DNA from 3 places in the Paenibacillus sp. FSL H8-0122 genome. Region 1 is predicted to be linked to each of the others. Evidence: riboswitches for the same ligand, from Rfam matches in the RefSeq annotation. Region 1 holds a riboswitch; each other region holds the start of a gene.
What was found. A riboswitch is a leader RNA that binds a small molecule or an ion and turns the genes downstream of it on or off. The one in region 1 is predicted to bind cobalamin.
Positions count from the first base shown of each region.

Region 2: it holds a riboswitch for cobalamin, as region 1 does, so the genes downstream of both, NSS64_RS23900 (S-layer homology domain-containing protein) here and NSS64_RS19775 (energy-coupling factor ABC transporter permease) in region 1, are expected to answer to the same signal.
Region 3: it holds a riboswitch for cobalamin, as region 1 does, so the genes downstream of both, NSS64_RS26235 (anaerobic ribonucleoside triphosphate reductase) here and NSS64_RS19775 (energy-coupling factor ABC transporter permease) in region 1, are expected to answer to the same signal.

Region 1 is NZ_JBBOTB010000001.1:4,574,694-4,582,466, reverse strand. Features, by position in the region: gene NSS64_RS19800 (alpha-N-arabinofuranosidase) at 1-73, shown strand, start outside; gene NSS64_RS19795 (DUF6171 family protein) at 86-361, shown strand; gene NSS64_RS19790 (hypothetical protein) at 495-785, shown strand; gene NSS64_RS19785 (IS4 family transposase) at 1,016-2,338, opposite strand; gene NSS64_RS19780 (ArsR/SmtB family transcription factor) at 2,753-3,685, opposite strand; cobalamin riboswitch at 3,825-4,018, shown strand; gene NSS64_RS19775 (energy-coupling factor ABC transporter permease) at 4,404-5,168, shown strand; gene NSS64_RS19770 (energy-coupling factor ABC transporter substrate-binding protein) at 5,168-5,461, shown strand; gene cbiQ (cobalt ECF transporter T component CbiQ) at 5,458-6,246, shown strand; gene NSS64_RS19760 (energy-coupling factor ABC transporter ATP-binding protein) at 6,305-7,165, shown strand; partial or broken gene cobJ (precorrin-3B C(17)-methyltransferase) at 7,180-7,773, shown strand, end outside.
Region 2 is NZ_JBBOTB010000001.1:5,534,514-5,542,286, forward strand. Features, by position in the region: gene NSS64_RS23885 (ABC transporter ATP-binding protein) at 1-800, opposite strand, end outside; gene NSS64_RS23890 (energy-coupling factor transporter transmembrane component T) at 716-1,660, opposite strand; gene NSS64_RS23895 (DUF4430 domain-containing protein) at 1,657-2,526, opposite strand; gene NSS64_RS23900 (S-layer homology domain-containing protein) at 2,961-5,132, opposite strand; cobalamin riboswitch at 5,347-5,548, opposite strand; gene NSS64_RS23905 (GAP1-N2 domain-containing protein) at 6,464-7,773, opposite strand, start outside.
Region 3 is NZ_JBBOTB010000001.1:6,135,739-6,143,511, forward strand. Features, by position in the region: gene NSS64_RS26200 (hypothetical protein) at 442-807, shown strand; gene NSS64_RS26205 (ASCH domain-containing protein) at 1,171-1,593, opposite strand; gene NSS64_RS26210 (YukJ family protein) at 1,691-2,443, shown strand; gene NSS64_RS26215 (hypothetical protein) at 2,422-3,570, opposite strand; tRNA gene NSS64_RS26220 (tRNA-Thr) at 3,719-3,790, opposite strand; gene NSS64_RS26225 (sugar phosphate isomerase/epimerase family protein) at 3,878-4,657, opposite strand; gene NSS64_RS26230 (MTH1187 family thiamine-binding protein) at 4,706-5,014, opposite strand; cobalamin riboswitch at 5,355-5,585, shown strand; gene NSS64_RS26235 (anaerobic ribonucleoside triphosphate reductase) at 5,895-7,773, shown strand, end outside.

The DNA.
Region 1 (7,773 bases):
TGAAGGGGATACGCTGACTGTAGAGCTGCCGCCAATGTCGGTAACGGTACTGGCTATCACTCCACAAGCCTAAGGAGAGAACCGCATGACAACCACTTCAGCCTGCAAAGGATGCCGGGAGGAGTACAAGGTCACGGAAGCACAGATTGCCCGCATTCTGGCCTCCTCCATGTTCAATCCCGGCAATTCGGCTTCCAATGAGGTCTATGCCGAGCGGCTTGCGCTTTGCGGGGCTTGCCCCAAGCTGCAGGATGGCGTGACCTGTACCGCCTGCGGCTGTATCATCCCTGTCGTGGCCCGGCTGAAGGCCCGCAGCTGTCCGCTGCCGGGCGGCGGAAAGTGGCAGCCGGTGGCGGAATGACGGCCCACGCCTAACGGCAAGGGGCCAGGCGAAAAGATAGGCTAGAAGCCGCTCTTGCCATAAGAGACGGACCGATCACCGATAGCCCCTCCAACCTGCACAATGCGGCGGTTGGAGGGGCTTTTTTTGCGTTGTGGAGGAGAGGGGGCTGGATGAGGAAAAGAGAGGGATAAATCCCTCTAATGCGGCGGAAAGCGGGCTGGAGGAGGAAAAGAGAGGGATAAATCCCTCTAATGCGGCGGAAAGCGGGCTGGAGGAGGAAAAGAGAGGGATAAATCCCTCTGGTGTGGCGGGAAATGGGCTGGAGGAGGAAAAGAGAGGGATAAATCCCTCTGGTGCGGCGGGAAGTGGGCTGGGTGAGGAAAAGAAAGGGATAAATCCCTCAAATGCGGCGGAAAGTGGGCAGCTGAGCGGAAATGAGTAGCATTAGTGCACCTGAGTCGGCGGAAAGTGGGCAGCTGAGCGGAAATGAGGAGCATTAGTGCCAATGTCATTAAGATAAGTTCAAAGATAAGTTTGGAATTAATAAAGAGAATCCAAAACGGTATGGGGAAACGTCCTATGCCGTTTGTTTTTGGTGTAAGGAAGGAAAAAAGCGCATAGCAAACAAAGCGGATGGAAGATCCACTTAAAAAAATGTTCATGCGAACCGAATTATGCTACTCTGTAGACGAAGCTAATGGCGGATTTGCTACGTATTCTGCGTGTATTCCTTTGCCCAGGACGGGTGAGACGAATCGGCAAAATATTTTTGCGAATCAAAGCTTCCACATCAGGCGGGGGTCCATCGCCCTTGGAGCGCAGGAAATGTCTACAGACGTGAACGGCCACCGTGAAGTTGACTTGGTAGAGGTGCCGTTTATCCTTTTGGGAAATGACTACGTGCGAGGTAATCATTTCAGCGAAATTGTAGAGGATCATTCTTGCGAATATCTCTTGGGTAATGGACTCTTGCTTCTTTGCGTGAAAATGGGTCAGACCGATGGTGTATTTTAAGGCCCGGAAAGAGGTCTCAATCCCCCATCGCAGGTGATACAGTTCCCGGAGTTCATCCGGTGAGAATTCAGCAGCCGGTAGATTGGTAATGACGGTTTCATAATCGCCACTGGGCAGGAGGAAACGAACCACCCGAAAGGAAATCGGGTAAAACAGGTTCTTTTGCATGTCCAGAAAATCAAAGCTAGAGGTGGCCGGAAGAATTTTATAGATTTCGGGGTGATCCCTGAACGCTTTCGTTCGTTTTTTAGTCAGCGTCAGGTGAATCTCCTGATCAAACGCCCCTTCAAAGGTCAAGTGCAAGCCCGAAAGAATGCCATTCGAATGCAAATCCTTGACCCGTATGACGTACTTCCATCCTTTCCGTTCCAGATGCGCGAACGTATTGTAGCTTTCCAATCCTCGATCCGCCAACACAATGACGTTCCCCTGAATAGGGGACCGATCCACCATCGTGGACAGCGCCCTTCCTTCGTTGCGCAGCTTTCGAGGTTGAAGGATGGCGTCCACGTAAAGCCGGTTACAGAGGTCATAAGCAGCGTTCAAGTGCAGAAGGTTAAAGCCTTTCGAGTGGGGCTGACTTTGAGAATAGGTCAACGGGTCCGCAGGATCTGTTGCAATATGCAGATCGGAACCGTCAATGGCCAATAATCGATAGCCTCGATAATCCTTGAATTCCGTATGGGACGCGGTAAAGGTGTGAAACAAAGATTCGACCGCAGACGGCAAAATTTTATTTCTTTGCTGAACAAAAGCAGAAGAAGTTGCGGTGTTAACGTCATAGCCCTGCGATTCCAACAGTTCCTTATAGAGGCTGTTGCCGCCCATAAAGATCAGGGTTTGCATAACCATTTCAAAGGGTAGTTTTTTCGTTCGGGTAAAATCCTTTCCCGGGTTTCTGACGTAAGGCGCGGGGGCAGCCGCCATCTCACGGATGAGAGATGTCAGTCTGTCTTTCAGCGAATTTGCATAAGCATTCATTGGCGTAACCTCCTCGTTTTTTCAAGGGGCTTCGCCACACGTTTTCTACGGATTGTCAAGATTTTTTTGTGCAAAAAAAGAGCAGGCTATCTTTTCGATAACCTGCCTTTTTCTTGTTTTTGGCTCTATATCTTAACTTAATGACATTGGCACAAATGCACCTGATTCGGCCGAAAGTGAGCTATGAGCGGAAATGAGGAGCACTAATGCACCTGAGTCGGCCGAAAGTGGGCGTTAAGCAGAAATGAGGAGCATTAGCTCCAAAAGTAGCTGAATCGAAAACTAACCTAATTAGTCTAACTAATCTATCTCCACTACCTACCTACCTACCTACCTACCTACCTACCTACCTACCTACCTACCTACCTACCTACCTACCTACCTACCTACCTTCTACACACCCTAATCTGGATTTCATATAGAACCCGGCAAATCTGCCACGCCATCTGTATAAAACAACTCAAACACAAGGTCCTCGTTGTAATTGCCGAAGCCTTTACCGAACAGGGTGAGGCCGCCGATGTGCTCGGCATCCTCCTCGACAGAGAGCCGGAAGGTCCATTGTTTGTTGCGGATGCCTACCTGATCCAGGGTGACCTCCGACAGCTTTTGCCCATCCATGAAAGTGCCCGTCTGAGTAATCCGCAGCTGCTTGAGCAGGCCGTATTGATTGGTGAGTGCAGGCCACCAGGCCGGGGTGTATTTTCCCGGATTATCTCCGTAGTCACCGGGGCTGGTCCAGAAGCCAAGCGATTGTCCGTTCAGTGTGAAGGTAATATCCGACGGCCAGTTGTTGTTGACCGACGGGGCTTCGGAGGCGATCTCCATCGTGATGGCAAGCTCCTCCGGCTGCTGGCTCGACAGCAGGAAATTCGGGATTTTATACTCGACGAACCCCTTGCCGAACCAGAGAATCCCGGCGTTCACGCGCTCCTGGTCCCAGAAATAACGGGGATCGTCAAAGTGCCCGATGACCCTCTCTGTCGTAGACAGTCCACAGGTAGGCTCAATCTGGAAGTCGGAATAATGCCCCACCGGAATGTCCTTGCGGTACCCCCTGCGCGGAGTCCGGGCTTGTCCCGGAAAAACAATCTCAGCCCCGTCGGCGGCCAGTGTACAGATCTTCTGCAGACCGCTTTTGCCGGGAGCCATATGGCTGCGGATCAGCCCGGCGGCTTCGAGCTTGCGCACATGCATGGTCATAATCGCACTGCTGAGCTTGAGGGCTGCGGCCAGCTCCTTCACGTTCATGGGCTTCTCGGACAGCAGCCGCAGCATATGCAGGCGCACGGTACTGGACAGGGCCTCGTACACGGGCAGGGATTGTTCGGTTAGATCAAGTTTCATCGGATGCCTCCACGTTCAGGTTATATAGTTAATAATTATATTACTCAAATAAAATTTCTACAAGCCATGATTGGCTTCAGGACAGCTTTTCCAATTTATATCACAGACACGCTAAGCCCGGTCCGCTATGATGTGAGATGAATTAGCGATGAAACAAGGTGCTCTTGCCGGAAGCGGCAAGGGATAACAGGGAATCGGGTGCAACTCCCGAGCGGTCCCGCCACTGTATGGAAGAGCTGCACTTCATGAGGTCACTCGGGAAGCCCCGGGGAAGACGAAGTCTGCGGCGCCTGTATTCCAAGCCAGGAGACCTACCTTGTCGACGCACACCACGACTCTACGCGGATAGGAGCGGTGTACGGATAGGTTAATGAGAAGAGGCGTTCTGCCCTGATGGACCGGAGGAATCTTGGAATCTTAGAGATGACCCCCGGCTTACAGCTGCGGGATACAAGGACACGGCCCATAGTGATGGGACGATGAGAAGCACCTTGTTTCGCTTGGCTGCGTGCAGCGCGCTCTATCGAACTTGCCTGCGTACATACACTCCCACCCTTTAGGGTGGGTTTTTTGGAATATAAGGATTTTTATGCTTCACGCTATAAATCATCCTTATATTCCTCGCTGAAACGTACCGTCCTATAAAAGGACGGCAAAGATGTTTCCACTTGGGCTTTAAGATCTGTAATGGGAAAACAACAAACATGGAGGGTGACAAATGAAAAAGCACAGATGGTGGAGCTTTGCGGCACTGGTTGCCGGATTTACGGTGTACTTTATGCTGAATGAACCGGGGACGGCCCGGGCAATGCACATTATGGAAGGATTCCTGCCGGTAGGCTGGGCGGTGTTCTGGTGGGCGGCGTTTATCCCGTTTTTTGTGCTCGGAATCTTCAAGCTGAAATCCATGACAAGGGAGAATCCGGAGCTGAAGCTGCTGCTGGGTCTGGCCGGGGCGTTTACCTTCGTACTGTCTGCGCTCAAAATGCCTTCCGTGACCGGAAGCAGCTCCCACCCCACGGGTACCGGACTTGGTGCTGTTATGCTGGGGCCGCTGCCTATGAGCGTAATCGGCTCGATTGTCCTGCTGTTTCAAGCGCTGCTGCTGGCGCACGGAGGGATTACTACGCTCGGGGCGAATGCGTTCTCAATGGCGGTGGCGGGTCCTTTTGCCGGATATGCAGTGTATAAGCTGATGATGAAGCGGCCGGACCGTGAGAAGCTGGCGTTGTTCTGTGCGGCTGCGGTGGCTGATCTGAGTACGTATGTAGTGACTTCCTTTCAGCTGGCGGTGGCTTTTCCGGCGGCGGATGGCGGCGTGCTGGCTTCTTTTCTCAAATTCGGGGGCATCTTTGCCGTGACGCAAATCCCGCTGGCCATCAGTGAAGGGCTGTTGACGGTACTGCTCTGGAACTGGCTGAAATCGTATAGTCCGAATGAATTGTCGCTTCTGAAACGCAAGGTGAACGGAGGAAGAGCCTAATGAGCAATAAATGGAAAAATGGGTTGATGCTGCTGGTTGTTATTCTGCTGGTTATTCTGCCGCTGCTGCTGGTCAATGGGGAATTCGGCGGGGCCGATGATGCGGCTGAAGGTGTGATTACCGAGATGAATCCTGACTATAAGCCGTGGTTCAAGCCGCTGACCGAGCTGCCGGGTGAGACGGAGAGTATGCTGTTTGCATTGCAGGCAGCGATTGGTGCCGGTGTGATCGGTTATACCTTGGGGCTGCTCAAGGGCAAGCAGGGCGGGACGAAGCAGCATAACAGCAAGTGATTCGGAGGATTGACGTTCTCTCCTACAATAATGCTCTGCGCCAGTTATCCCCGATGTGGAAAAGCTCGTTCGCAGCCCTGATGCTCCTGCTCTCTTACACTGTACATCCGGTACTACAGGCTGCAATCACCCTATGGATGATGTCCTGGTGTGTATTGCAGGCCCGTATTCCCTTGCGTGCTTATGGCATGCTGTTCGGCACAGCGCTGCTGTTCTATGCGCTTAGCGTACCGGCGCTGCTCGTGGAATTCGGGCATCCTGCTGCGGGAGAGGCAGGAATATTCCCGCTTCCGGGACTGAATCTGCCGGTATATGTCACAGCGGCGGGACTTCAGCGGGCAGGGGAGCTGCTGGCCAGAATCTCTGCCTGTATGAGCTGTTTCTTTTTCCTGATGTTCACTACTCCGTTCAGTGAGCTTTTGCAGGTGCTGCGCAGGCTGCGGATGCCGCAGATTGTTCTGGAGCTGATGCTGATTATGTACCGCTTCTTATTCCTGCTGAGTGATGCAGCGCATGGGCTGCTGCTGGCCCGCAGGCTGCGCGGAGGCCGTAGAGGCTATAAGGCGAAGCTGCGTGAGACAGCGGCTATGGCAGGAGCGCTGTTCGGCAACACGATGCACCGGTATAACGGACTATCGCAGGGGCTGCTGGCCCGCGGATTCACCGATGAGATTATTCTCCCGCCTTATACGGCGCGTCCTGTGCCGCGGCGCTATGCTGTCCAGGCGTATGCCGGGATAGCAGTGCTGGTGCTGGCGCAGCTCTGGCTGTGGACGCGGGGGTGAAATCATGCGCAAAGTACAACAACTTCCGATCGGCCAAATCATATTAGAGGAGCAAGTGATGGATATGGAATATAGTCTGGCTTGTGACGGAGTGGTGTTCCATTACCCGGATACGAGGGAGCCTGCACTGCATGAACTGACGTTATCCATCCCCGCAGGAAGCAAGACGGCGGTGCTCGGTCATAACGGTTCGGGCAAATCGACGCTGTTCCTGCATGCCGTCGGCATTCTGCGCCCGCAGCAGGGGACGGTTATGCAAGGAGGGAAGGCGTTATCCTACTCCAAAAAAGAGCTGGCCGCTCTGCGGCGGAAAGTGGGCCTGGTCTTCCAGGACCCCGAGCAGCAGCTGATCCTCAGCACTCCGCTGGAGGATGTGTCTTTCGGGCTGCGCGGCAGCGGCATGGCTGAACCGGCTATCGCTGCGCGCTGCCGGGAGGTCATGGAGCTGCTGAATCTGACTGATCTGGGCGATAAACCGATTCACCAGCTTAGTCTGGGCCAGAAGAAACGCACGGCACTCGCCGGTGTACTGGCTATGGAGCCGGAGCTGATTCTGCTGGATGAGCCGACCTCGTATCTGGACCCGTTATCGGAGCAGCAGATGCTGAAAGGGCTTGAAGCCATACATGATAAAGGGACAACCGTAGTTATGGCTACGCATGATATGGACCTGGCCTACCGCTGGGCGGACTGGATTATTGTGCTGGAGCATGGAAGATGCCGGGCGGCGGGGACGCCGCAGGAGATTTTTGCGGGACGGGAGGAGCTATTGTCCATCGGGCTGGGATTGCCGCTGCTGGCTGATCTATGGTTCAGCCTGCCAGCCAGCCTGACCGCAGGGCAGAGCGCTCCCCGCACCGCCGGAGAATTCCAGGTGCAGCTGCGTAAGCTGCTTGCGCTTGACCACAGCTATTCATGAACGGGGGAAGAAGAATGAAGAAACAAGGAAAGCTGCTGATTATCGGCTTCGGCCCCGGAGCGCTGGAGCATATTACCGGCCGCGCACTGGCTGCGCTGGATGAGAGTGAGGCGGTCATCGGCTATACCACTTATGTAGATCTGATCAGGCCGCTGCTGCGGCACCAGGAGATCGTCGGCACGGGGATGACCGAGGAGGTCAGCCGGGCCCAGGAGGCCGTCCGCAGAGCAGAAGAAGGACAGAGCATTGCGGTAATCTCCAGCGGCGATGCCGGTGTCTACGGAATGGCCGGGCTGGTCTACGAGGTGCTGATCGAACGCGGCTGGAGCCGCTCAGAGGGGGTACAAGTGGAGGTGATCCCGGGAATATCGGCGATCCAGTCCTGTTCCTCACTGCTGGGGGCCCCGATTATGCACGATTCCTGCACGATCAGCCTGAGTGATCATCTAACACCCTGGGAGAGCATTGCTGCACGTGTGGAAGCGGCGGGGGCTGCGGATTTCGTTATCGCTTTCTACAATCCGCGCAGTGGCAGACGAACACGGCAGATTGAAGAAGCGCGGGGCATTCTGTTGCGTTACCGTGACCCGGCTACACCGGTAGGCATT
Region 2 (7,773 bases), 960 kb from region 1:
ATATTCTCCGGCGCAGCCGAATCCGCTCCCGGTGCGAGCGGCAAGTACAGGCGTGTGGCGGCTGGCAGGTAGCGCCCAGCCGAGGTCAAGGCTCCGCTGCCGGTCTGCCGGGCGAACAGGCGGGGGGCGGCATCGGCCAGCAGCTTGCCGTCTTCCAGCATCAGCACCCGATCGGCCAGCGGCAGCACCTCCTCCAGCCTGTGCTCGCTGATGATCACTGTGACCGCCATTTCCTCGTTCAGCCGCTGCAGCGCCATAATGAATTCCCGCGCAGCAACAGGATCAAGCTGGGAGGTTGGCTCATCCAGCAGCAGCACCTTCGGCTGAAGCAGCAGCACTGAGGCCAGGTTCATGAGCTGCTTTTGTCCGCCTGACAGCTCATGTACCGGACGGTAGAGCAGCGGCTCCAGCCCGAACAAGCCGCAGATCTCCGCCAGCCGGGTCCGCATGACAGCAGGCGGCAGCCCCAGGTTCTCCATGGAGAAGGCCAGCTCATGCCAGACCGTATCCATCACAATCTGTGCATCCGGGTTCTGGAAGACCATCCCGATCTCCCCGGCGGCTACCGCTGCCGGAAGCCCGGACAGAGGCTGCCCTTTGTAGGTCAAGGTTCCGCTGGATGAACCCACCGGGGCGAGCTCCCGCTTCAGATGGCGCAGCAGGGTGGTTTTGCCGCTGCCGGACGGGCCGCAGAGCACGACAAATTCACCCTCTTCTATGACGAACGATAGCTCATGGAGCGTGTCCCTGTGTTCTTCAGGGTATCGGAAGGATAATTGCTGTGCTTTGAGGATCTCCATAACCATTTCTCCTTTCCTTCCAGTCCCGCAGGAATCAGCACGAACAGGCAGAAGCTTCCGTACATGACGGCCTCCTGCCAGCCGAAGTCCGCTGGTCTCATCCGGGGATAGATCTCCAGCTTGCCGTAGCCCTGCACCCAGAACAGCAGCGTAACCACACCGCTAACGGTTAACAGCAGCATCACCAGCTTATCCTGTAAATCGGCCTTGTATATCGTGTAAGTGCTGCGTTTGGTGCTGCCGTAGCCGCGGGCTGTCATGGAATCTCCTGTCTGGAGTGCTTCCTCCAGCGACCAGGTCAGCAGCACTTTGAGCAGCGTCATTCCGTCCGTCATTCTTTTCTTAAGGCTTCCCGTACCGGTATCTATTCCGCGCAGACGCTGGATCAGTGTAATCTGGCGCAGCCGCCGCTGGAACAGCGGCACGAACCGGATCGCCATCAGCGTCAGCAGCGCCGTTCTAGGCGCAGCCGCCGCGAACAGATACATGAATTTATCTGTAGTCACCGTGTAATTATAGGATATAAACCAGATAAAAATAGTAAGCAGCATAGTCATCATCATCAGTCCGTACAGTACAGCTTCCAGTGTAATAGGCTGATCCAGCCAGTAGAACAGAATATGCGCTCCTCTATGCGAGAACAGCGGGTTCAGCAAGGCCACGGAAGCTGCCATCAGCAGCATAAAAGGCAAGCTGCGCACCAGCAGCCGCCCTTGTCCCTGCAACAGCAGCAGCGCCAGCAGTCCGGCTATCTCTGTAGCCAGAAATAACGGATGGAAGACCAGCAGAGCGAACAGCAGCAGCCCTGCATAATACAGCAGGGCTACTACCGGATGCATGGAACGGAAGCCGCTGCTCATGGCGCTTTGGCCCCCAGATCTTTGCCCAGATCAAGCGTATACAGCCACTCGATGGTATCCCCGGGCTCCACGATCCAGCTGCCCGCAGCCTTGGACGGAAATTCTCCATTGACCTTGTACATCCAGCCGCTCTCTGACCCGTGATCATTCTCGTACAAATTATCTATACCTTCCACGTAAGCAAATGTTGCGCGGCCCTGATATTCCATCTGGATCTTTTGCTCCCGCGTAATCCGCTTCAGCAGGTCCAGCACACTCTCGCCCTTCTTGATCTCATACTGGGCAGCGGCCAGAATCACGCCATGCTCCTCATCTCCGGTGATGGAGAGGGTGACCACATTGTCCGGCTTGGGCGTGGCGGCCGGAGAGCGCGTAGCGGCTGGCGGCTTAGCCGTGGCCGCTGGCGCGGGCTTGGGGGTCGGCGGCTTGGGGGTGGCCGCCGGCTTGGCGGGCTCACTCGCGCCCGCCGAAGGCTGCGTCGCCGCTGCGCCTGGCGACGCCGGGGACTTGGCGGGCTCGCTTGCGCCCGCCGAAGGCTGCGTCGCCGCTGCGGCTGGCGACGCCGGGGGCTTGGCGGGCTCGCTTGCGCCCGCCGAAGGCTGCGTCGCCGCTGCGGCTGGCGACGCCGGAGCTGCCGTACCTTCCGCAGGGGCGGAAGGTACGGCAGTGCCCTCAGCGGCTCCCGGCAGCGGAGCCGCTTCGTCTCCAGGCCGCGGCGTCTGCGCGGCCGGGGTACCGGCGGGCGGCTGCGTGACGCCGCCTGCCTGATCCGGCTGCGCTGAGGAGCAGCCGGGGAGCAGCAATACCATCAGCAGGAGAAGCAGCGGAGCCAGCCTTCCCCGGCCTCTTTTGACTAAATTGAACATTACCTGCACACCTCCACAAAAAGGGAAAAGAACGGGGGCAGTCAGCCTGTTCCCCGTTCCTTCATACACCTTATGCTTACTTTTCAACACATATCCAAACGAATTCCAAGCAAAGCCGTCCGTCAAACGAGCCTTTCAGCGCTTCGGCAACCCTATACGGCTCATCGGATCATCGGCATGAGTGCGTTAGTTGGATTTTCTACTCTTAATAATCCAGATTACGCACCTGTAAAGAATTTAGTTGGAATTAGGGCATCTAATTCTGCCCATACCTCATCCTTCTGCAGCTTCAAGCCTGAATAAGTGTCGTTTATCCAACTAGCTCCCGCTCTACAGCAAATCCGGCCAAATTAGATGTCATTTATCCACTTATCGTCGGCCCCAACGTGCAGTACCAGCTTGCAATACAGTCTGCTCCCTGCTCTTACTAAGAACTAAGGCAATCTAACCGCCACAGCAGCAGCCATCTCACGGGTTACGACAGCGGAAGGCTCGAATGCGCCGCCGGTTCCGCTCATATATCCAAGTCCCGTCACCGTACGGACAGCGGACAATGCATAGTCGCTAATTTTATCTTCGTCGCTGAATGTACCGGCCCCTGCTCCTGCTCCGGCTGATGCCGAATCCAGCTTAAAAGCTCTAACGATCATCACAGCCATATCCTGGCGCGTAACCAGCCCGTCCGGCTTAAACGTCTTGGCCGTCACACCGCTAATGATTCCTAGCTCCTTCGCCCGGTTCACTGTTCCATAATACCATGTACCGGCCTTAACATCACTGAAGGCCCCAGCAGAAGACGCCGCAGACGGCTCGTTCCCGGTTAACCGCAGCAGCAGCGCTGCAAATTCAGCACGGGTAATATTCTTTTTCGGTGCAAACAGCAAGCTGCTCTCACTCACACCGTTCATCAGCTTGCGGTCATACGCCGTGTATACCGACTCCAGCGCCCAAGGCGAGATCGACTTCACATCGGCAAAAGCCGGACGGTCCGCCGCAGCAGAAGCCACGGTTACCGGGACCGTATGACGGACGATTGCCGGGGTTTTATCCTTCAGATATCCCGTAACCGTCAGGGTATATTTATTCGCCGGCAGACCTCCGGCCACAACAGCCACACCCGCAGCATCTGTAACTGCTGTTTTGCCGCCGATGGTTACCTGTACGCCTGCTGCCGGTGAGGTTACCGGATCGGAGGTGAAGGTCGCCTCATTCCAGACCCATTGCTTCTGGTTCACCTGCACCTTCAGATCTTGTCCAGGCTGCGGCTGTGCGGGAGTCACGGTTACGGCATCAACCACCTGCGTGTTGTCCCCGCCATAATAGACCACAATGCGGTCATTCTCCTCCAGCATGAAGTCACCCATACCTACACTTGGATAGATCCATGCTCCGCCGCGTGCGACTACATACATCCAGCCATCATATCCGCCAAACGTACCCGCAGTCACGCCGCCGATCCCCGTCACATAATTGCCTGCTTCATTGACCAGGGCCAGGCGCTTGGCTGCTGCTGTCTTGTCCAGTGCCGTAAGCACATTTCCAGCGTATACGCTGCCTTCAGCCAAGGTTCCATTTGGACCCTCAACAGTAACGGAGACACTTACCTGAGGATTCTTCACTGGTGTGCCGCTAAAGTCAAAGAGCTTACCGCCTGTTCCAAACAGCTTGTACGCTACCAAAGCCTCCAGCGCCTGCTCTGTAGAGAGCGGATTGGAGCTGCCGCCTGCAGTGTGGGCGAATCCGCCGCCCTCTGCGCTGAAGCTCAGCAGCTTGCTGACCAGATTGATATTACCCTTCGTATAATCTGCTCCTGCAGGATCAATGCCGAAGGCAGACAGACCGATGATGGCCTGAGCTACACTCTCGCTGCTGTCGCCATATCCGCCGTTCTTATCCTGTGCCTTAGCCAGCCAGGCTGCCGCCCGCTGACCAGCAGCATTCACTGCTGCTTCCTGCTTGTGTCCAGCCAGTGCGTTCAGCACCATCGCTGTCATATCCGGATCACTCGCACCCGTGGTCAGGGTGAAGCCGCCGTCCGGGTTCTGCTTCGCCAGAATCACTGCCAGCAGCTTCGACGGTGTCCATTTCGCATTGGCCGGGATCGTATAGCTGCCGGAATCCAGAGCCAGCAGTGCATAGACCGGATTATTCAGCGTCTGGCCCGTAATTTTATCGTTATTGTACAGCTTCTCGATCAGGTTATAGCCTGACACATTCGCCGGGTCGCCGCCCAGTGCCTTAACAGCCAGCGTGATCCGGGCATAGTCCGTAGCTCTGGCAAAAACACCCTTAGCCTCAGCCACCTTGCCCTCAAGCGTCTTCAGATAGCCGGCTGGAACCTTGTAGCCCGCTTGCGCAAGGCCAATCGCCTGCCAGTCCGACTGGACTCCGTTATTCAGCATGAACTCCGCAGTAGCATAGACCGCAGCGGTTACGCTGGCTGCTTCACTTGCGGGCAGAGCGGATACCGCGGGTGCGGAAGTCCCGCCTGCCTGTGCAGCAGCAGCTTGTCCTGACGGGACTACGGCTGCTCCAAGCAGTGCGAACAGCATAATGACAGCTAGTCCCAGCCGTGTGAATCTGGATGATAGAGAGTGGTTCTTCATAACTAACCTCTTTCCTGAAATAGAATGGATGAATCCTGCTTCCTTACGCAAATAGAGCGGCAACCTAAAGACCGCCCTGTGCAGGGCGGCCGGGGAAGAATACAATACAGGGCGGCTGAAGGAGCCGATTGCTCTCCCGCATTACATACAATACAGCATATACAGCCCTCGCCAATATCAGCATCTGCTTCCACATTCTTACCCCCGAAGAATAGAAACAACAACGAAAAAGGCAGGTCTCCTGGCTCATACTTCACCGCTTCCCCCGCCTTCCCATCCCATTAACAGACAGTGGCTCCTCAGGAGTTGCTCCGTACTTACAGTGGCGGGACCGCGCCGGACTTGCACCGGGCTTCCCTTTTAAGCAGATTCCTCTATTAGACATAGCCCTGCCAGCATCTGCCGGCAACAGCGTACGGTCTCTTAGACATCCGCACCTTTTCCCAAAGCTTATTAAATTTTTAATATTCTGAAACAATCATAGCTACTATTCCCCTGTATGTCTATAGACCAGCTATTTCTATTACAGCCACAGCCACCCCAAGGCCTCGCCCAGGCCAGCCCGCACCAAAAAATCCTGAACAGCACATGCCCGCTACCCCGGCACATCGTACTATTCAGGACTATGGAGTCGTTCTTCTGCTGGTTAATTAAGACGTTGGCGGTACTAGCGGAGACAGCGGCAGCAGGCGATTGTATTATGTACATTAGAATTGGTGTAAAAGCGGCCGATAACGCATTCTGCTGCATTTCATACAATCGATTGTGGCAAAGAACCCTCCGCCGGGCCGAATTTCCAAAATCTAATGTACCGAATACAACAGAACGCCATATAAGCTCCAATATGCCTGATTCTAGTGTACAAAGTGCGATAGATTAGCTACTTACGGACACCAGCATACCTATCTGCTACATTCCATATATTCCAGCCTGCCGGAGCACTAATAAATGCACTACGCTAAGGTAACGTAGGATGAGCCGCTAGCCGATCATCAGGTTTAAACTAATTAGCCTTTAATTTAACCCCCTCGCTTGCTGAGGGTCTGCCGTACCCCGACGAAGGTGCACACTGTATGCTTAAATGCAATCTGTACAACTAAATCGTCTGATTTACCGCCAAATGTACTTTTAGCTGTATTTCGTGCACCTAAAATGCTTCTGTATCCGGCTTTTCGCCCATTCGGGCAAATTTAGTTGTATGGAATACAGTTAGGATAGGTCTGCCCTTCTTTTCACTGTTTTTAGTTGTACAGAGTACACCTATCTCTGAAGGTAATGTTACCCGATCGCACTAGTTAAAAAATGTAAACAGCCAGCTTGTTGCCGCTGCTTTATTCTGCATCCGTGTCTGCTTCCGGGCTTGCGGAAGCAGAGGGTTCCGCACTAGGCGCGGCTGTGGCTGGGACCTCCGGGGCGCTGCCCGGATCTGCCGCCAGCTTCAGCGTGTAGCCTCCGGCGGTGATCATATCACCTGCCGCCAGCTTCGCGCCTGCTGCCAGCTCCACCGTCACCTCGTATACGCGTGACGGAGGAGTCCCCGCCGCCGCTGGAGAGGCGGTGGCTTCACTGTCCGCACCGCCGTCCGCTCCAGCGCCTGTCTCACCCTTCGCACCGCCGTCCGCTCCAGCGCCTGCCTTACCGCTCGCATCGCCGTCCACTCCGGCTCCTGCTTCACCGCTCGCACCGCCGTCCACTCCGGCTCCTGCTTCACCGCTCGCAGCGCCGTCTACTCCGGCGCCTGCCTCACCCTTCGCAGCGCCGTCCATTCCAGCGCCTGCCTCACCCTTCGCATCGCCGTCTACTCCGGCGCCTGCCTTACCACTCGCACCGCCGTCCGCTCCGGCGCCTGCTTCAACCTGGCAACTGCTAACCGTTGCCTTAACCTCGTAGTCCGTAACGCCGCTGGCGGACTCCACCTTGATCCGCTCCGGCTTGAAGGCGGAGCATTCCGCCGCATCAGTGAAGCTGAACACCAGCTTAACGCCGTTATTCTTTCCCGCTTCTCCGCTTCCTGCCCCTCCATCACTGTTCCCGCCGCTCCCTGCATCACCGCCATTACTCCCACCAGTTCCTGCATTTCCGCCACTATCCACGCCGGACCCTGCATCTCCGCCGATAAGCCGGACAGAGACCGGGGCCGCTACAGCGGCCCCTCCGGTCACTGCCGGAAGCGGGCTGGGGCTGGCCACCGGCGCGGCTGTATCCTTGCCGCGTCCCCCAAGCTGACTCAGCAGGATAACCGCCGCAATCAGAATGATCCCGAGGATGCTCCCTGAGATCAGGATTTGAAATCGGCTGCGGCTGACCCACCGCGCCAGCGGCGAAGCCAGCTGGGCGCGGGCTTCATTGTAGACAGTCTGCATAGCAGGCGTTGCTGTGTCGAGATGGGTTTTGCGGAATTCACGGTTCTTGAATGCCTCGCGGTCGCTCTTCAGGAAGTATCTCAGCACGGCCCGCTTGTAATTCGGCCACAGCTTCTTGCCAGAGCTTGCGAACAGCCAGCTATGCTGCGACCAATCCAGGAACCGGTACACAGTCTCCTTGTCATTGCCCGCCTTGCGGACCACCAGATCCAGCAGCGCATCATAATCCAGCGGCCCGCCTTCACGTTCACTGCTGTGATAGAAGGCCAGCGGCAGCC
Region 3 (7,773 bases), 1.6 Mb from region 1:
CCTATAATAATATCAATTTATATTATTTAAATTTGATTCATTTGTCCTATTTTATAGCCCTCAGCTCAGCTCAGAAAAAAAGTGCCGCCCATAGGGACGACACCTGCTAATAGACTTCATATATTTTGAATAAAATGTCGCCTAGGCAGACCCGAACAGCTGAACCCAGCCAATCATCGATACCCAGAGCGGAACACTTAGAATGATCCCGAATACCAAACCACGGCGGAGACTTCCTTCATGACTCATTGCCATTCTCCTTTGAGCTGATTTATTTTTCAATCTTTAATCTTTAATATTTCAATTTTAATATAAAATAATTCATCTTATTTTTTTGTGAAATATATCACATTATTTGAGTTAATTTATAAAACCCATTGATTATTTTTTGAAGGATGAGTTACAATGCGAATATACGTTCTCTTTGAGGGGTTGAGAAGGATGCAAAGAGCAGAGAGCCAGGATAACCTGCTGGTCAAATCCTATATTTTGCTGCCGCTTATTCTATCCGCCTTCGAGCGGGATGCTTCTGCTATAGCCTCAGAGCTGCGCACGCCTGCGCCTTATCTGGAGGTAATCCAGTCGGCCGTCCATGCCGCTTCTGCTGATCTGCGGGAGGTCCGTGCCGGGATGCGCGCCCGTGGTCTGAAGGTCTATGAGCAGCAGCGGCTGGAGGCGGGTGTTGAAGCCAAATTCGTCTGCAGGGGTTATCACGAGCGGATGCTGCTGCTGGATGATGTGATTGCAGCCCAGGCCACTCTGCATATGCGCAGATACCTGGGTATGGAGAAGATGGAGCAGGGCTAACCAAAGAAGCCTGCCGCAAGCGGCAGACTTCTGCATGAAATGTTCACCCGGATGCGGTTACATTAACAACGTCCAATACCCGAGCGTGCCGCATATCACCACCACAGCTACCGGGTACAGGATTCTCCGGCTTACCTGATCCCTGAACGCAAGAAACAAACAAAGCATACAAAGCCATGCAATTAGAAGGCTTCCCATCTATTATGCATACGCTCCTTCCCGGCATTTCTGCCCCTCTCCAGCGGTAGACCGCCTCAGAGCACAACTATCCTTATATATAGGAAGATTTCCCGCCGAATATCCCAATTATACCAGCTGACAGCCAATCTGGAGCAATTTTTCTTCACATTGCCGTCAAGAAATTCACAATTCCTCTTCCAGCACAGGATATTCCCAGAAACCCAGACGTCCCTTAGCAGGGATGGGATGTACCAGCGGAACAACCTCCTCCAGCTTCCAGGCATACCTTCCTTCGGCATAATTGCCGAATACATATTCATTGCCGCCCGGCCAGCCTTGCTGCGCAAGCTCCGGCGTCACCTCACAGCAATCCGCAATGCGGCTGACTGCAATGATCTTGCCGGTTGGCAGGTTGTCCGCAGTGTAGCCGTAACGTGCCAGCAACGACTGATACGGCTCCGTCCGGCAGATCGCCTTATTCACCTGCATCCCGGCATGGATGGCTAACTCTCCCCGGTGGGCGGTCCGCCAGGTCCGGGTTTCGATTTGTTTTTCTCCCAGCGCAATTAACGTGGCCCACGGCTGGCGTATGGTCAGGCATTTCATAATGTAGCTTGCCTCCTCTGATGAACACCTTTTTACTCAGAATTACTATGGCCTTCTACGGGAAAGAATAATAGCTAAGAAGGGGGACTGACGGACTATGGGTAACGGATTAGATCAAGGGTACGGGGTATTAAAATGCAAATTATCCAATGAGAATATCATATATAAGCTAGGTGTCAAAAATAATCATATCCAGGTACTGGTTGAGGTTGAAGGTGATATTCATAAAAAGTACAGGGTGGCTATCAATATCAGATCAAGCGCTAAAGCGGAACATTTACCGGAGGACACTGCAAATCAGGTGCTTTATTATGTGGGCGAAGATTTCAAAGCGGAAGAAACGGCCCGTTGGCTCACGCTTGAATCCGGCTTCACGAAGATCACCTGGCATAACCGGAGCCTTGCCCTAGATTATATCAGGGGAAACCTGGTGATTCCCAGTAAGATGGTGGCTCTGCCTAATACGAACCAGGATGACAAGGAAGACAATGATCCCCACAACAATCTGTATGATAAAATCACCTCTTATCTCAAGGAGGCACAGGAACAGGATGCAACCCTGTACGTATTCGGCGAGCCTTGGGGACCCGAAGAGGATAAATCCGATAAATACTTCGGCTTCTCCCCTGGGCAGGGCGTCCATAATATTCATATGAACCAAGGCAATGCGGGCGGGTACGCCAGAGAAAATGGCACATGGCAAGACGGCGGAGTCCTTATTCATTTCGAGAATGAACACAGATGGGTGGCTATCTTCCTGGCCTTCCAGTCCCAATCCTGGTGTACTAACGACCAGGGAGATGCCACCAAGCCGGTTAGTGAATGTAATCATACCAATGCTTTGACATGAGCCAACACCAACGCATTAACCGCTGATACGGTATCCTTGGCATCCAGCTGTTCATCCAGCTTCAAATGAAGTTGTAAGGTAGAGACTGGTGAATGGTTAGCAGAAACGATGAGCTCAACCTCATGAGATGAGAGCACCTTCGCTTGCAGGATTTGCAGCCAGGGGATAAGATCCGGTACCGCTTTATCCTCCGAAGGACCGGTCTCCATGCCATCCACCCCAATAGGGGAATGCCCAGCGAAATACTCAATTCTGAGCACAGCATCAGAAGGGCGACTGTTCCTCTTCAAGGTCCTAGCCGCTTCGAGCTGATGACGGGAGGTTCGTTTACGACCGATAATTATATTCCACAAAACGATACACAGAGAGGGGATGAAGAAGCAGAGCACCGCCAACCAACCACTGGAGGTCTTAACATAGACGGTAAAAAAGAGGGCTGCGGATAGAATCGCAAGCAACCAGATGTAGATCTCCTGCCGCCATTTGGACTGGCGCTTCCCGGATGCTGGAGGAATGGACTGTGCTGGCTGAATATCAAGAGCTTGCTCCGGTTGAGCTGCCCTACGTTCTCTCCATGGCAAATGCTCCCCATTCAACATATAAACGTTATCGGCTGCTCCCTGCCAGACCTTCTCCTGCGAGGGATGCGGCGACTGCCAGAGGGTAACGTATTCTTGAATGTCTTTTAGATACAGGGCGGGATCGCCCGTGAATGAGAAATATTGCGAAAGCTCCAGATGAATAACGGCAGTAGAATAACGCTGTACATGGGTCGATAAGGTTACCAGCCACTCATGTACAGGAGTGGCAAGCGCTGGGAAATGGGCCAGCGTGCCGGGTAAGCTCAGGCGCAATTGCTCTGCAGCATCCGCCCATGGAATCTGCCATTGGAAGGCCTCGGAGAAATGCTCCCACTCAGGCAAATCCTCCACATCCGGTTGGTCCATATGGGGTTGAATCTTGCTCCAGGCTTGCATAAGCTGCCTGCTATAGCGCTGGAACTGGTCTTGGCTGACCAGACAAAACCATACTGGAGCGAGAAAATTATTCGTCTCGAAAGCTGTATTCTCATAATCAATCAAATCTGTATCGGCACTGGTAACACTCAGGAATGTCCGGTTTCCCATATAAGATCCTTGCCTCCTAGCATCCAACCCTATGCTCCCCACTTTACTTAACTAAAGGTTAGAAGAATGGTAGATGTTGATGCTTGCATAGAAAAAAGGCGCAGTTCCAAAAACCCGGAAACCCGCGCCACTATCGACTTTGTAAAGATGCTGGTGAAGGGAATTGAACCCCCGGCCTACGCATTACGAGTGCGTTGCTCTACCCCTGAGCTACACCAGCTTACAGACGTTTGCATCTGCCAAACAAAAAATATTATAACTCTTCCAGCGGAAAACGCAACCCCTTTTTCCGCTGGCTGCCGTGTCATCAGCCCTGCATCAGCCCCAGCCCGCGGAAATAATCCAGTGCAAGCTTAGCGCTCTCAAGAGAAGATACCTCATAGGCCTCCTGCTCCACAATATAATAGAGAATTCCGCTCTGCTCCGCGATCTCGAAGACGCTCCGGAAATCGACCTCTCCCTTTCCGAGATCAGTCTCCTCATTGTCTGCTCCGAAGTCCTTAATGTGAACCAGCGGAACACGGCCGGCGTACCGTTGCACATAATCTACGGGCCGGGCTCCGCCCCTGTATACCCACCCCAGATCGAACTCTGCCAGCATATGCTCCGCAGGAATCCGCTCCAGCCAGATATCGATGACCGCCTTGCCGTCAACTTTTGCGAATTCATAATCATGGTTGTGATAGCCATATTGCATTCCCGCTGCCCGGACCATCTCGGAGGCTTTCTCCAGGAATGGAATGATCCTCGTTACATCCTCTATAGTAGGGTTCGGAGGAAGCGGTGCCGACGGGGTGATTATATATTGCAGTCCGAGCTCTACCGCGTATTCAATCTCTTTGGCTAAGGCCTGTTCCATCTTATCCAGGCTGCTGAAGTCCAGACCTACATGCGCCGAAGGGGCTGCCAGGCCGAGTTCATCCAGCTTACGGCGCAGTTCCCCTGCAGATACACCGAAATAACCGGCGAATTCAACGGCCTGGTATCCCATCTCTGCCACCTTGGCCAGTGTGCCGAGGAAATCGTGCTCCGTCTGGTCGCGCAGTGTATACATTTGAATTCCGATCTGCTGTGCTGCTGTTGTCATGAAGAATCCGCTCCTTATCGTCATTTCTGATTGGATACTATATTCCCGCTACTTCCCCTGTAGCTTGCGCTCCACGGATTCCAGCTTGCTGCGGCTGGTCGAGGTCTTGTCGCGCCGGTCATCGATCTTGAGCGAGGTTGAGACTCTCTGCGCCCCGGCGGTGAACGGCGACTCATGCAGCGCTTCTACCGCAGCCAAAATCCGCGCTACCGGACCCTCAATAATCGTACCCATGGAAGTAAGCTCATAGGTAATGCCCTCCACCGTCTCCAGCACGCGCTGCATCTCGGCCACATAGCTGCTGAGACTGGTGCTGCCTGTCCCAACCGGAATAACGGTCACTTCGCCAATTGCCATTGTGAACTGCCTCCTAATGATCTGATGTGCCTGCCTCTTACTTATCCTCTTTATTGTAACGCTTCGCCAGGCTTGCTACAAATCACCTGCACCCTCTCTATTCTATTAATATCCGTCAAAATGATTACCAGGATTAGACGCACTCTATTTATGGATTCTTTGTGGCGTATTTTCGGAGATTTTATGAAAAATTCACGGCAGATTCAGAGGAAAGTTGTGGATTACCTGTGGACTAACTGTGGATCAGCTGTGAGTAAAAGCGCCGAACCCGCTCCCCGTGCGGGATTGCAAAAAATCATTTACAAACACAATATATTGCGGTAGCTTTAATAGATAACAACAAAATATAGTAGAAACGGGTGTTTCACCTCTTGTAATAGAGGTGCGACTTAATAGGGAAGCGCGGTGCAAAACCGCTGCGGTCCCGCCACTGTAACCGGATGCTCCCAGGGTGCGATGCCCAGGGCCGCATTCTCCGGATAATTGCCACTAAGGGGCGGAATAAGCCCCCCGGGAAGGCGCCGGAGGAGTTGCCGGAAGCCAGGAGACCTGCCTGTTTCGGTGGCACCGCTTAGACTCCTGCGAGGAACAGGGGAGGTGTCCGTATGCGGCCTGCAATAGCAGAGTTAGCCTTCCGTCATTCGGGTCAGAGGCTGCCGATACCTGAGGACGATCGGGGATTATTTTCAGGTATCGGCTCTGCGGAATATACAAGAACGGGCGTAAGCTATCGCCCTTGTGTCTGCTCGTATGTTCCACCCAGACCACAGGCAAATTTCCGTTTCCCGGATCTTTGCATCATGCATTCGGGCATTTCCGGCCTTCCCGGCTGGGGGTGCTTTTTTAACGCTTACAATACCCGAGAGGAGAGAGTTATATAATGACGCTGCTGGAGAAACGTTATAACGAAGGACAAGCTGCACAGGAGGATCTTTTGGAAGAGGTCATTCATCTGGGACGGGATATTATCGACAGCCGGGATCTGGATCTGCTGCGCGAGAATGCGAACCTGAACGGGGAGAGCTTCTCCGGCAAAATGAGCAAGTTCGGCAGTGAATACTCCAAATGGTATGCCCGCAATTTCACCATGCCTCCGCAGCTGGTACAGGCTACCCTGGATAATGTCGTCTATGTACATGACCTGGATCAATACGCCATCGGTACTACCAACTGCATCTTCATCCCGTTCGAACGGCTTCTCCGTGAAGGCTTCAACACCGGCAACGGCAGCGTACGGCCTCCCAACTCGATTATGACGGCGATGTCGCTGGTGGCGATTATTTTCCAGTCGCAGCAGAATGCGCAATACGGCGGCGTATCCGCCAACAAGCTGGATTATGACCTGGCTCCTTATGTGACCAAATCCTTCTCCAAGCTCTTCCGCAAAGGTCTGGAGTATTTCGAGGAGAACGCAGAGTGTTCGGAGCTTGGGGAGATTACGATGAGCCGCAGCGATCTGGCTGAGCAGTATCCGCGGGCCTTCCGTTTTGCCCTGAAGGAGACGCAGAGCGAGACCCTGCAGGCCGCAGAGAGTATGGTACATAACCTGAATACGATGTCCAGCCGCTCCGGCGGCCAGATTCCTTTTACCAGCATCAACTACGGCACCTGCACCTCCCCGGAGGGCCAGCTTGTGATCAGCTCGCTGCTGACGGCCACGATGAACGGACTGGGCAGCGGGGAGACGCCGGTGTTCCCGATTCAGATTTTCAAATGCAAGCAAGGCATCAACCAGCAGCCGGGTGACCCTAACTATGAGCTGTTCCTGAAGGCAGCGGAGTGCTCGGCGCGCAGATTGTATCCGAACTTCGCCAACCTGGACGCTCCGCTGAACATGCAGTATTACGATCCGGCTGACCCGGATACCGAGTTCGCTACGATGGGCTGCCGGACCCGTGTGCTCGGCGACCGCTTCGGACGCAACCATTGCTCCGGCAAAGGCAACTTGTCCTTCAACACGCTCAACCTGGTGCGTCTTGGTCTGGCTCACGGCACGATAACCGGCCGCCGCCTCGCTGCTGATGAAGAAGGGTTCTTCGACGACCTCAATCACTATATGGATATTGCGCTGGACGGCCTGCTGCACCGCTTCCGTATTCAGGCTTCCCAGAAGGCCAAAGCCTCCGATTTCATGATGCGTGAAGGCGTCTGGGAAGGCGGCGAGCAGCTTGCCCCTGATGACAGTGTAGGCGAACTGCTGAAGCACGGCAGCCTGTCACTGGGCTTCATCGGGATGGCGGAATGCATGAAGGCCATGTACGGCAAGCACCACGGCGAAGATATGGAGATTCACGCCAAGGCTGTAGCCATCGTCCGCCACATGCGTGAATATTGCGACCGCAAGAGCGAGGAGCTTAACCTCAACATCACCTTGTTTGCAACACCGGCCGAAGGTCTATCCGGCAAGTTCACGAAGATCGACCGCAAGGTGCTAGGCTCTATTCCTGGGGTAACCGACCGTGAATATTATACGAACTCGTTCCACATTCCGGTCTACCATGAACTGAGCGCAGCCAAGAAGATCAGCCTGGAAGCCCCGTTCCATGAATATTGCAACGCCGGAGCGATCTCCTATGTCGAGCTGAACGGCAATGCCCGGAGCAACCCTGCAGCCTTCGTCAAAATCATCAAATATGCGCTGGAGCAGGATATCAGCTACTTCAGCATTAACCATCCGATTGACCGCTGCTCCGGCTGCGGCTATGAAGGGGTCATCGGCACGAATTGCCCGACCTGCAATGCCCATGAGGATACCACCC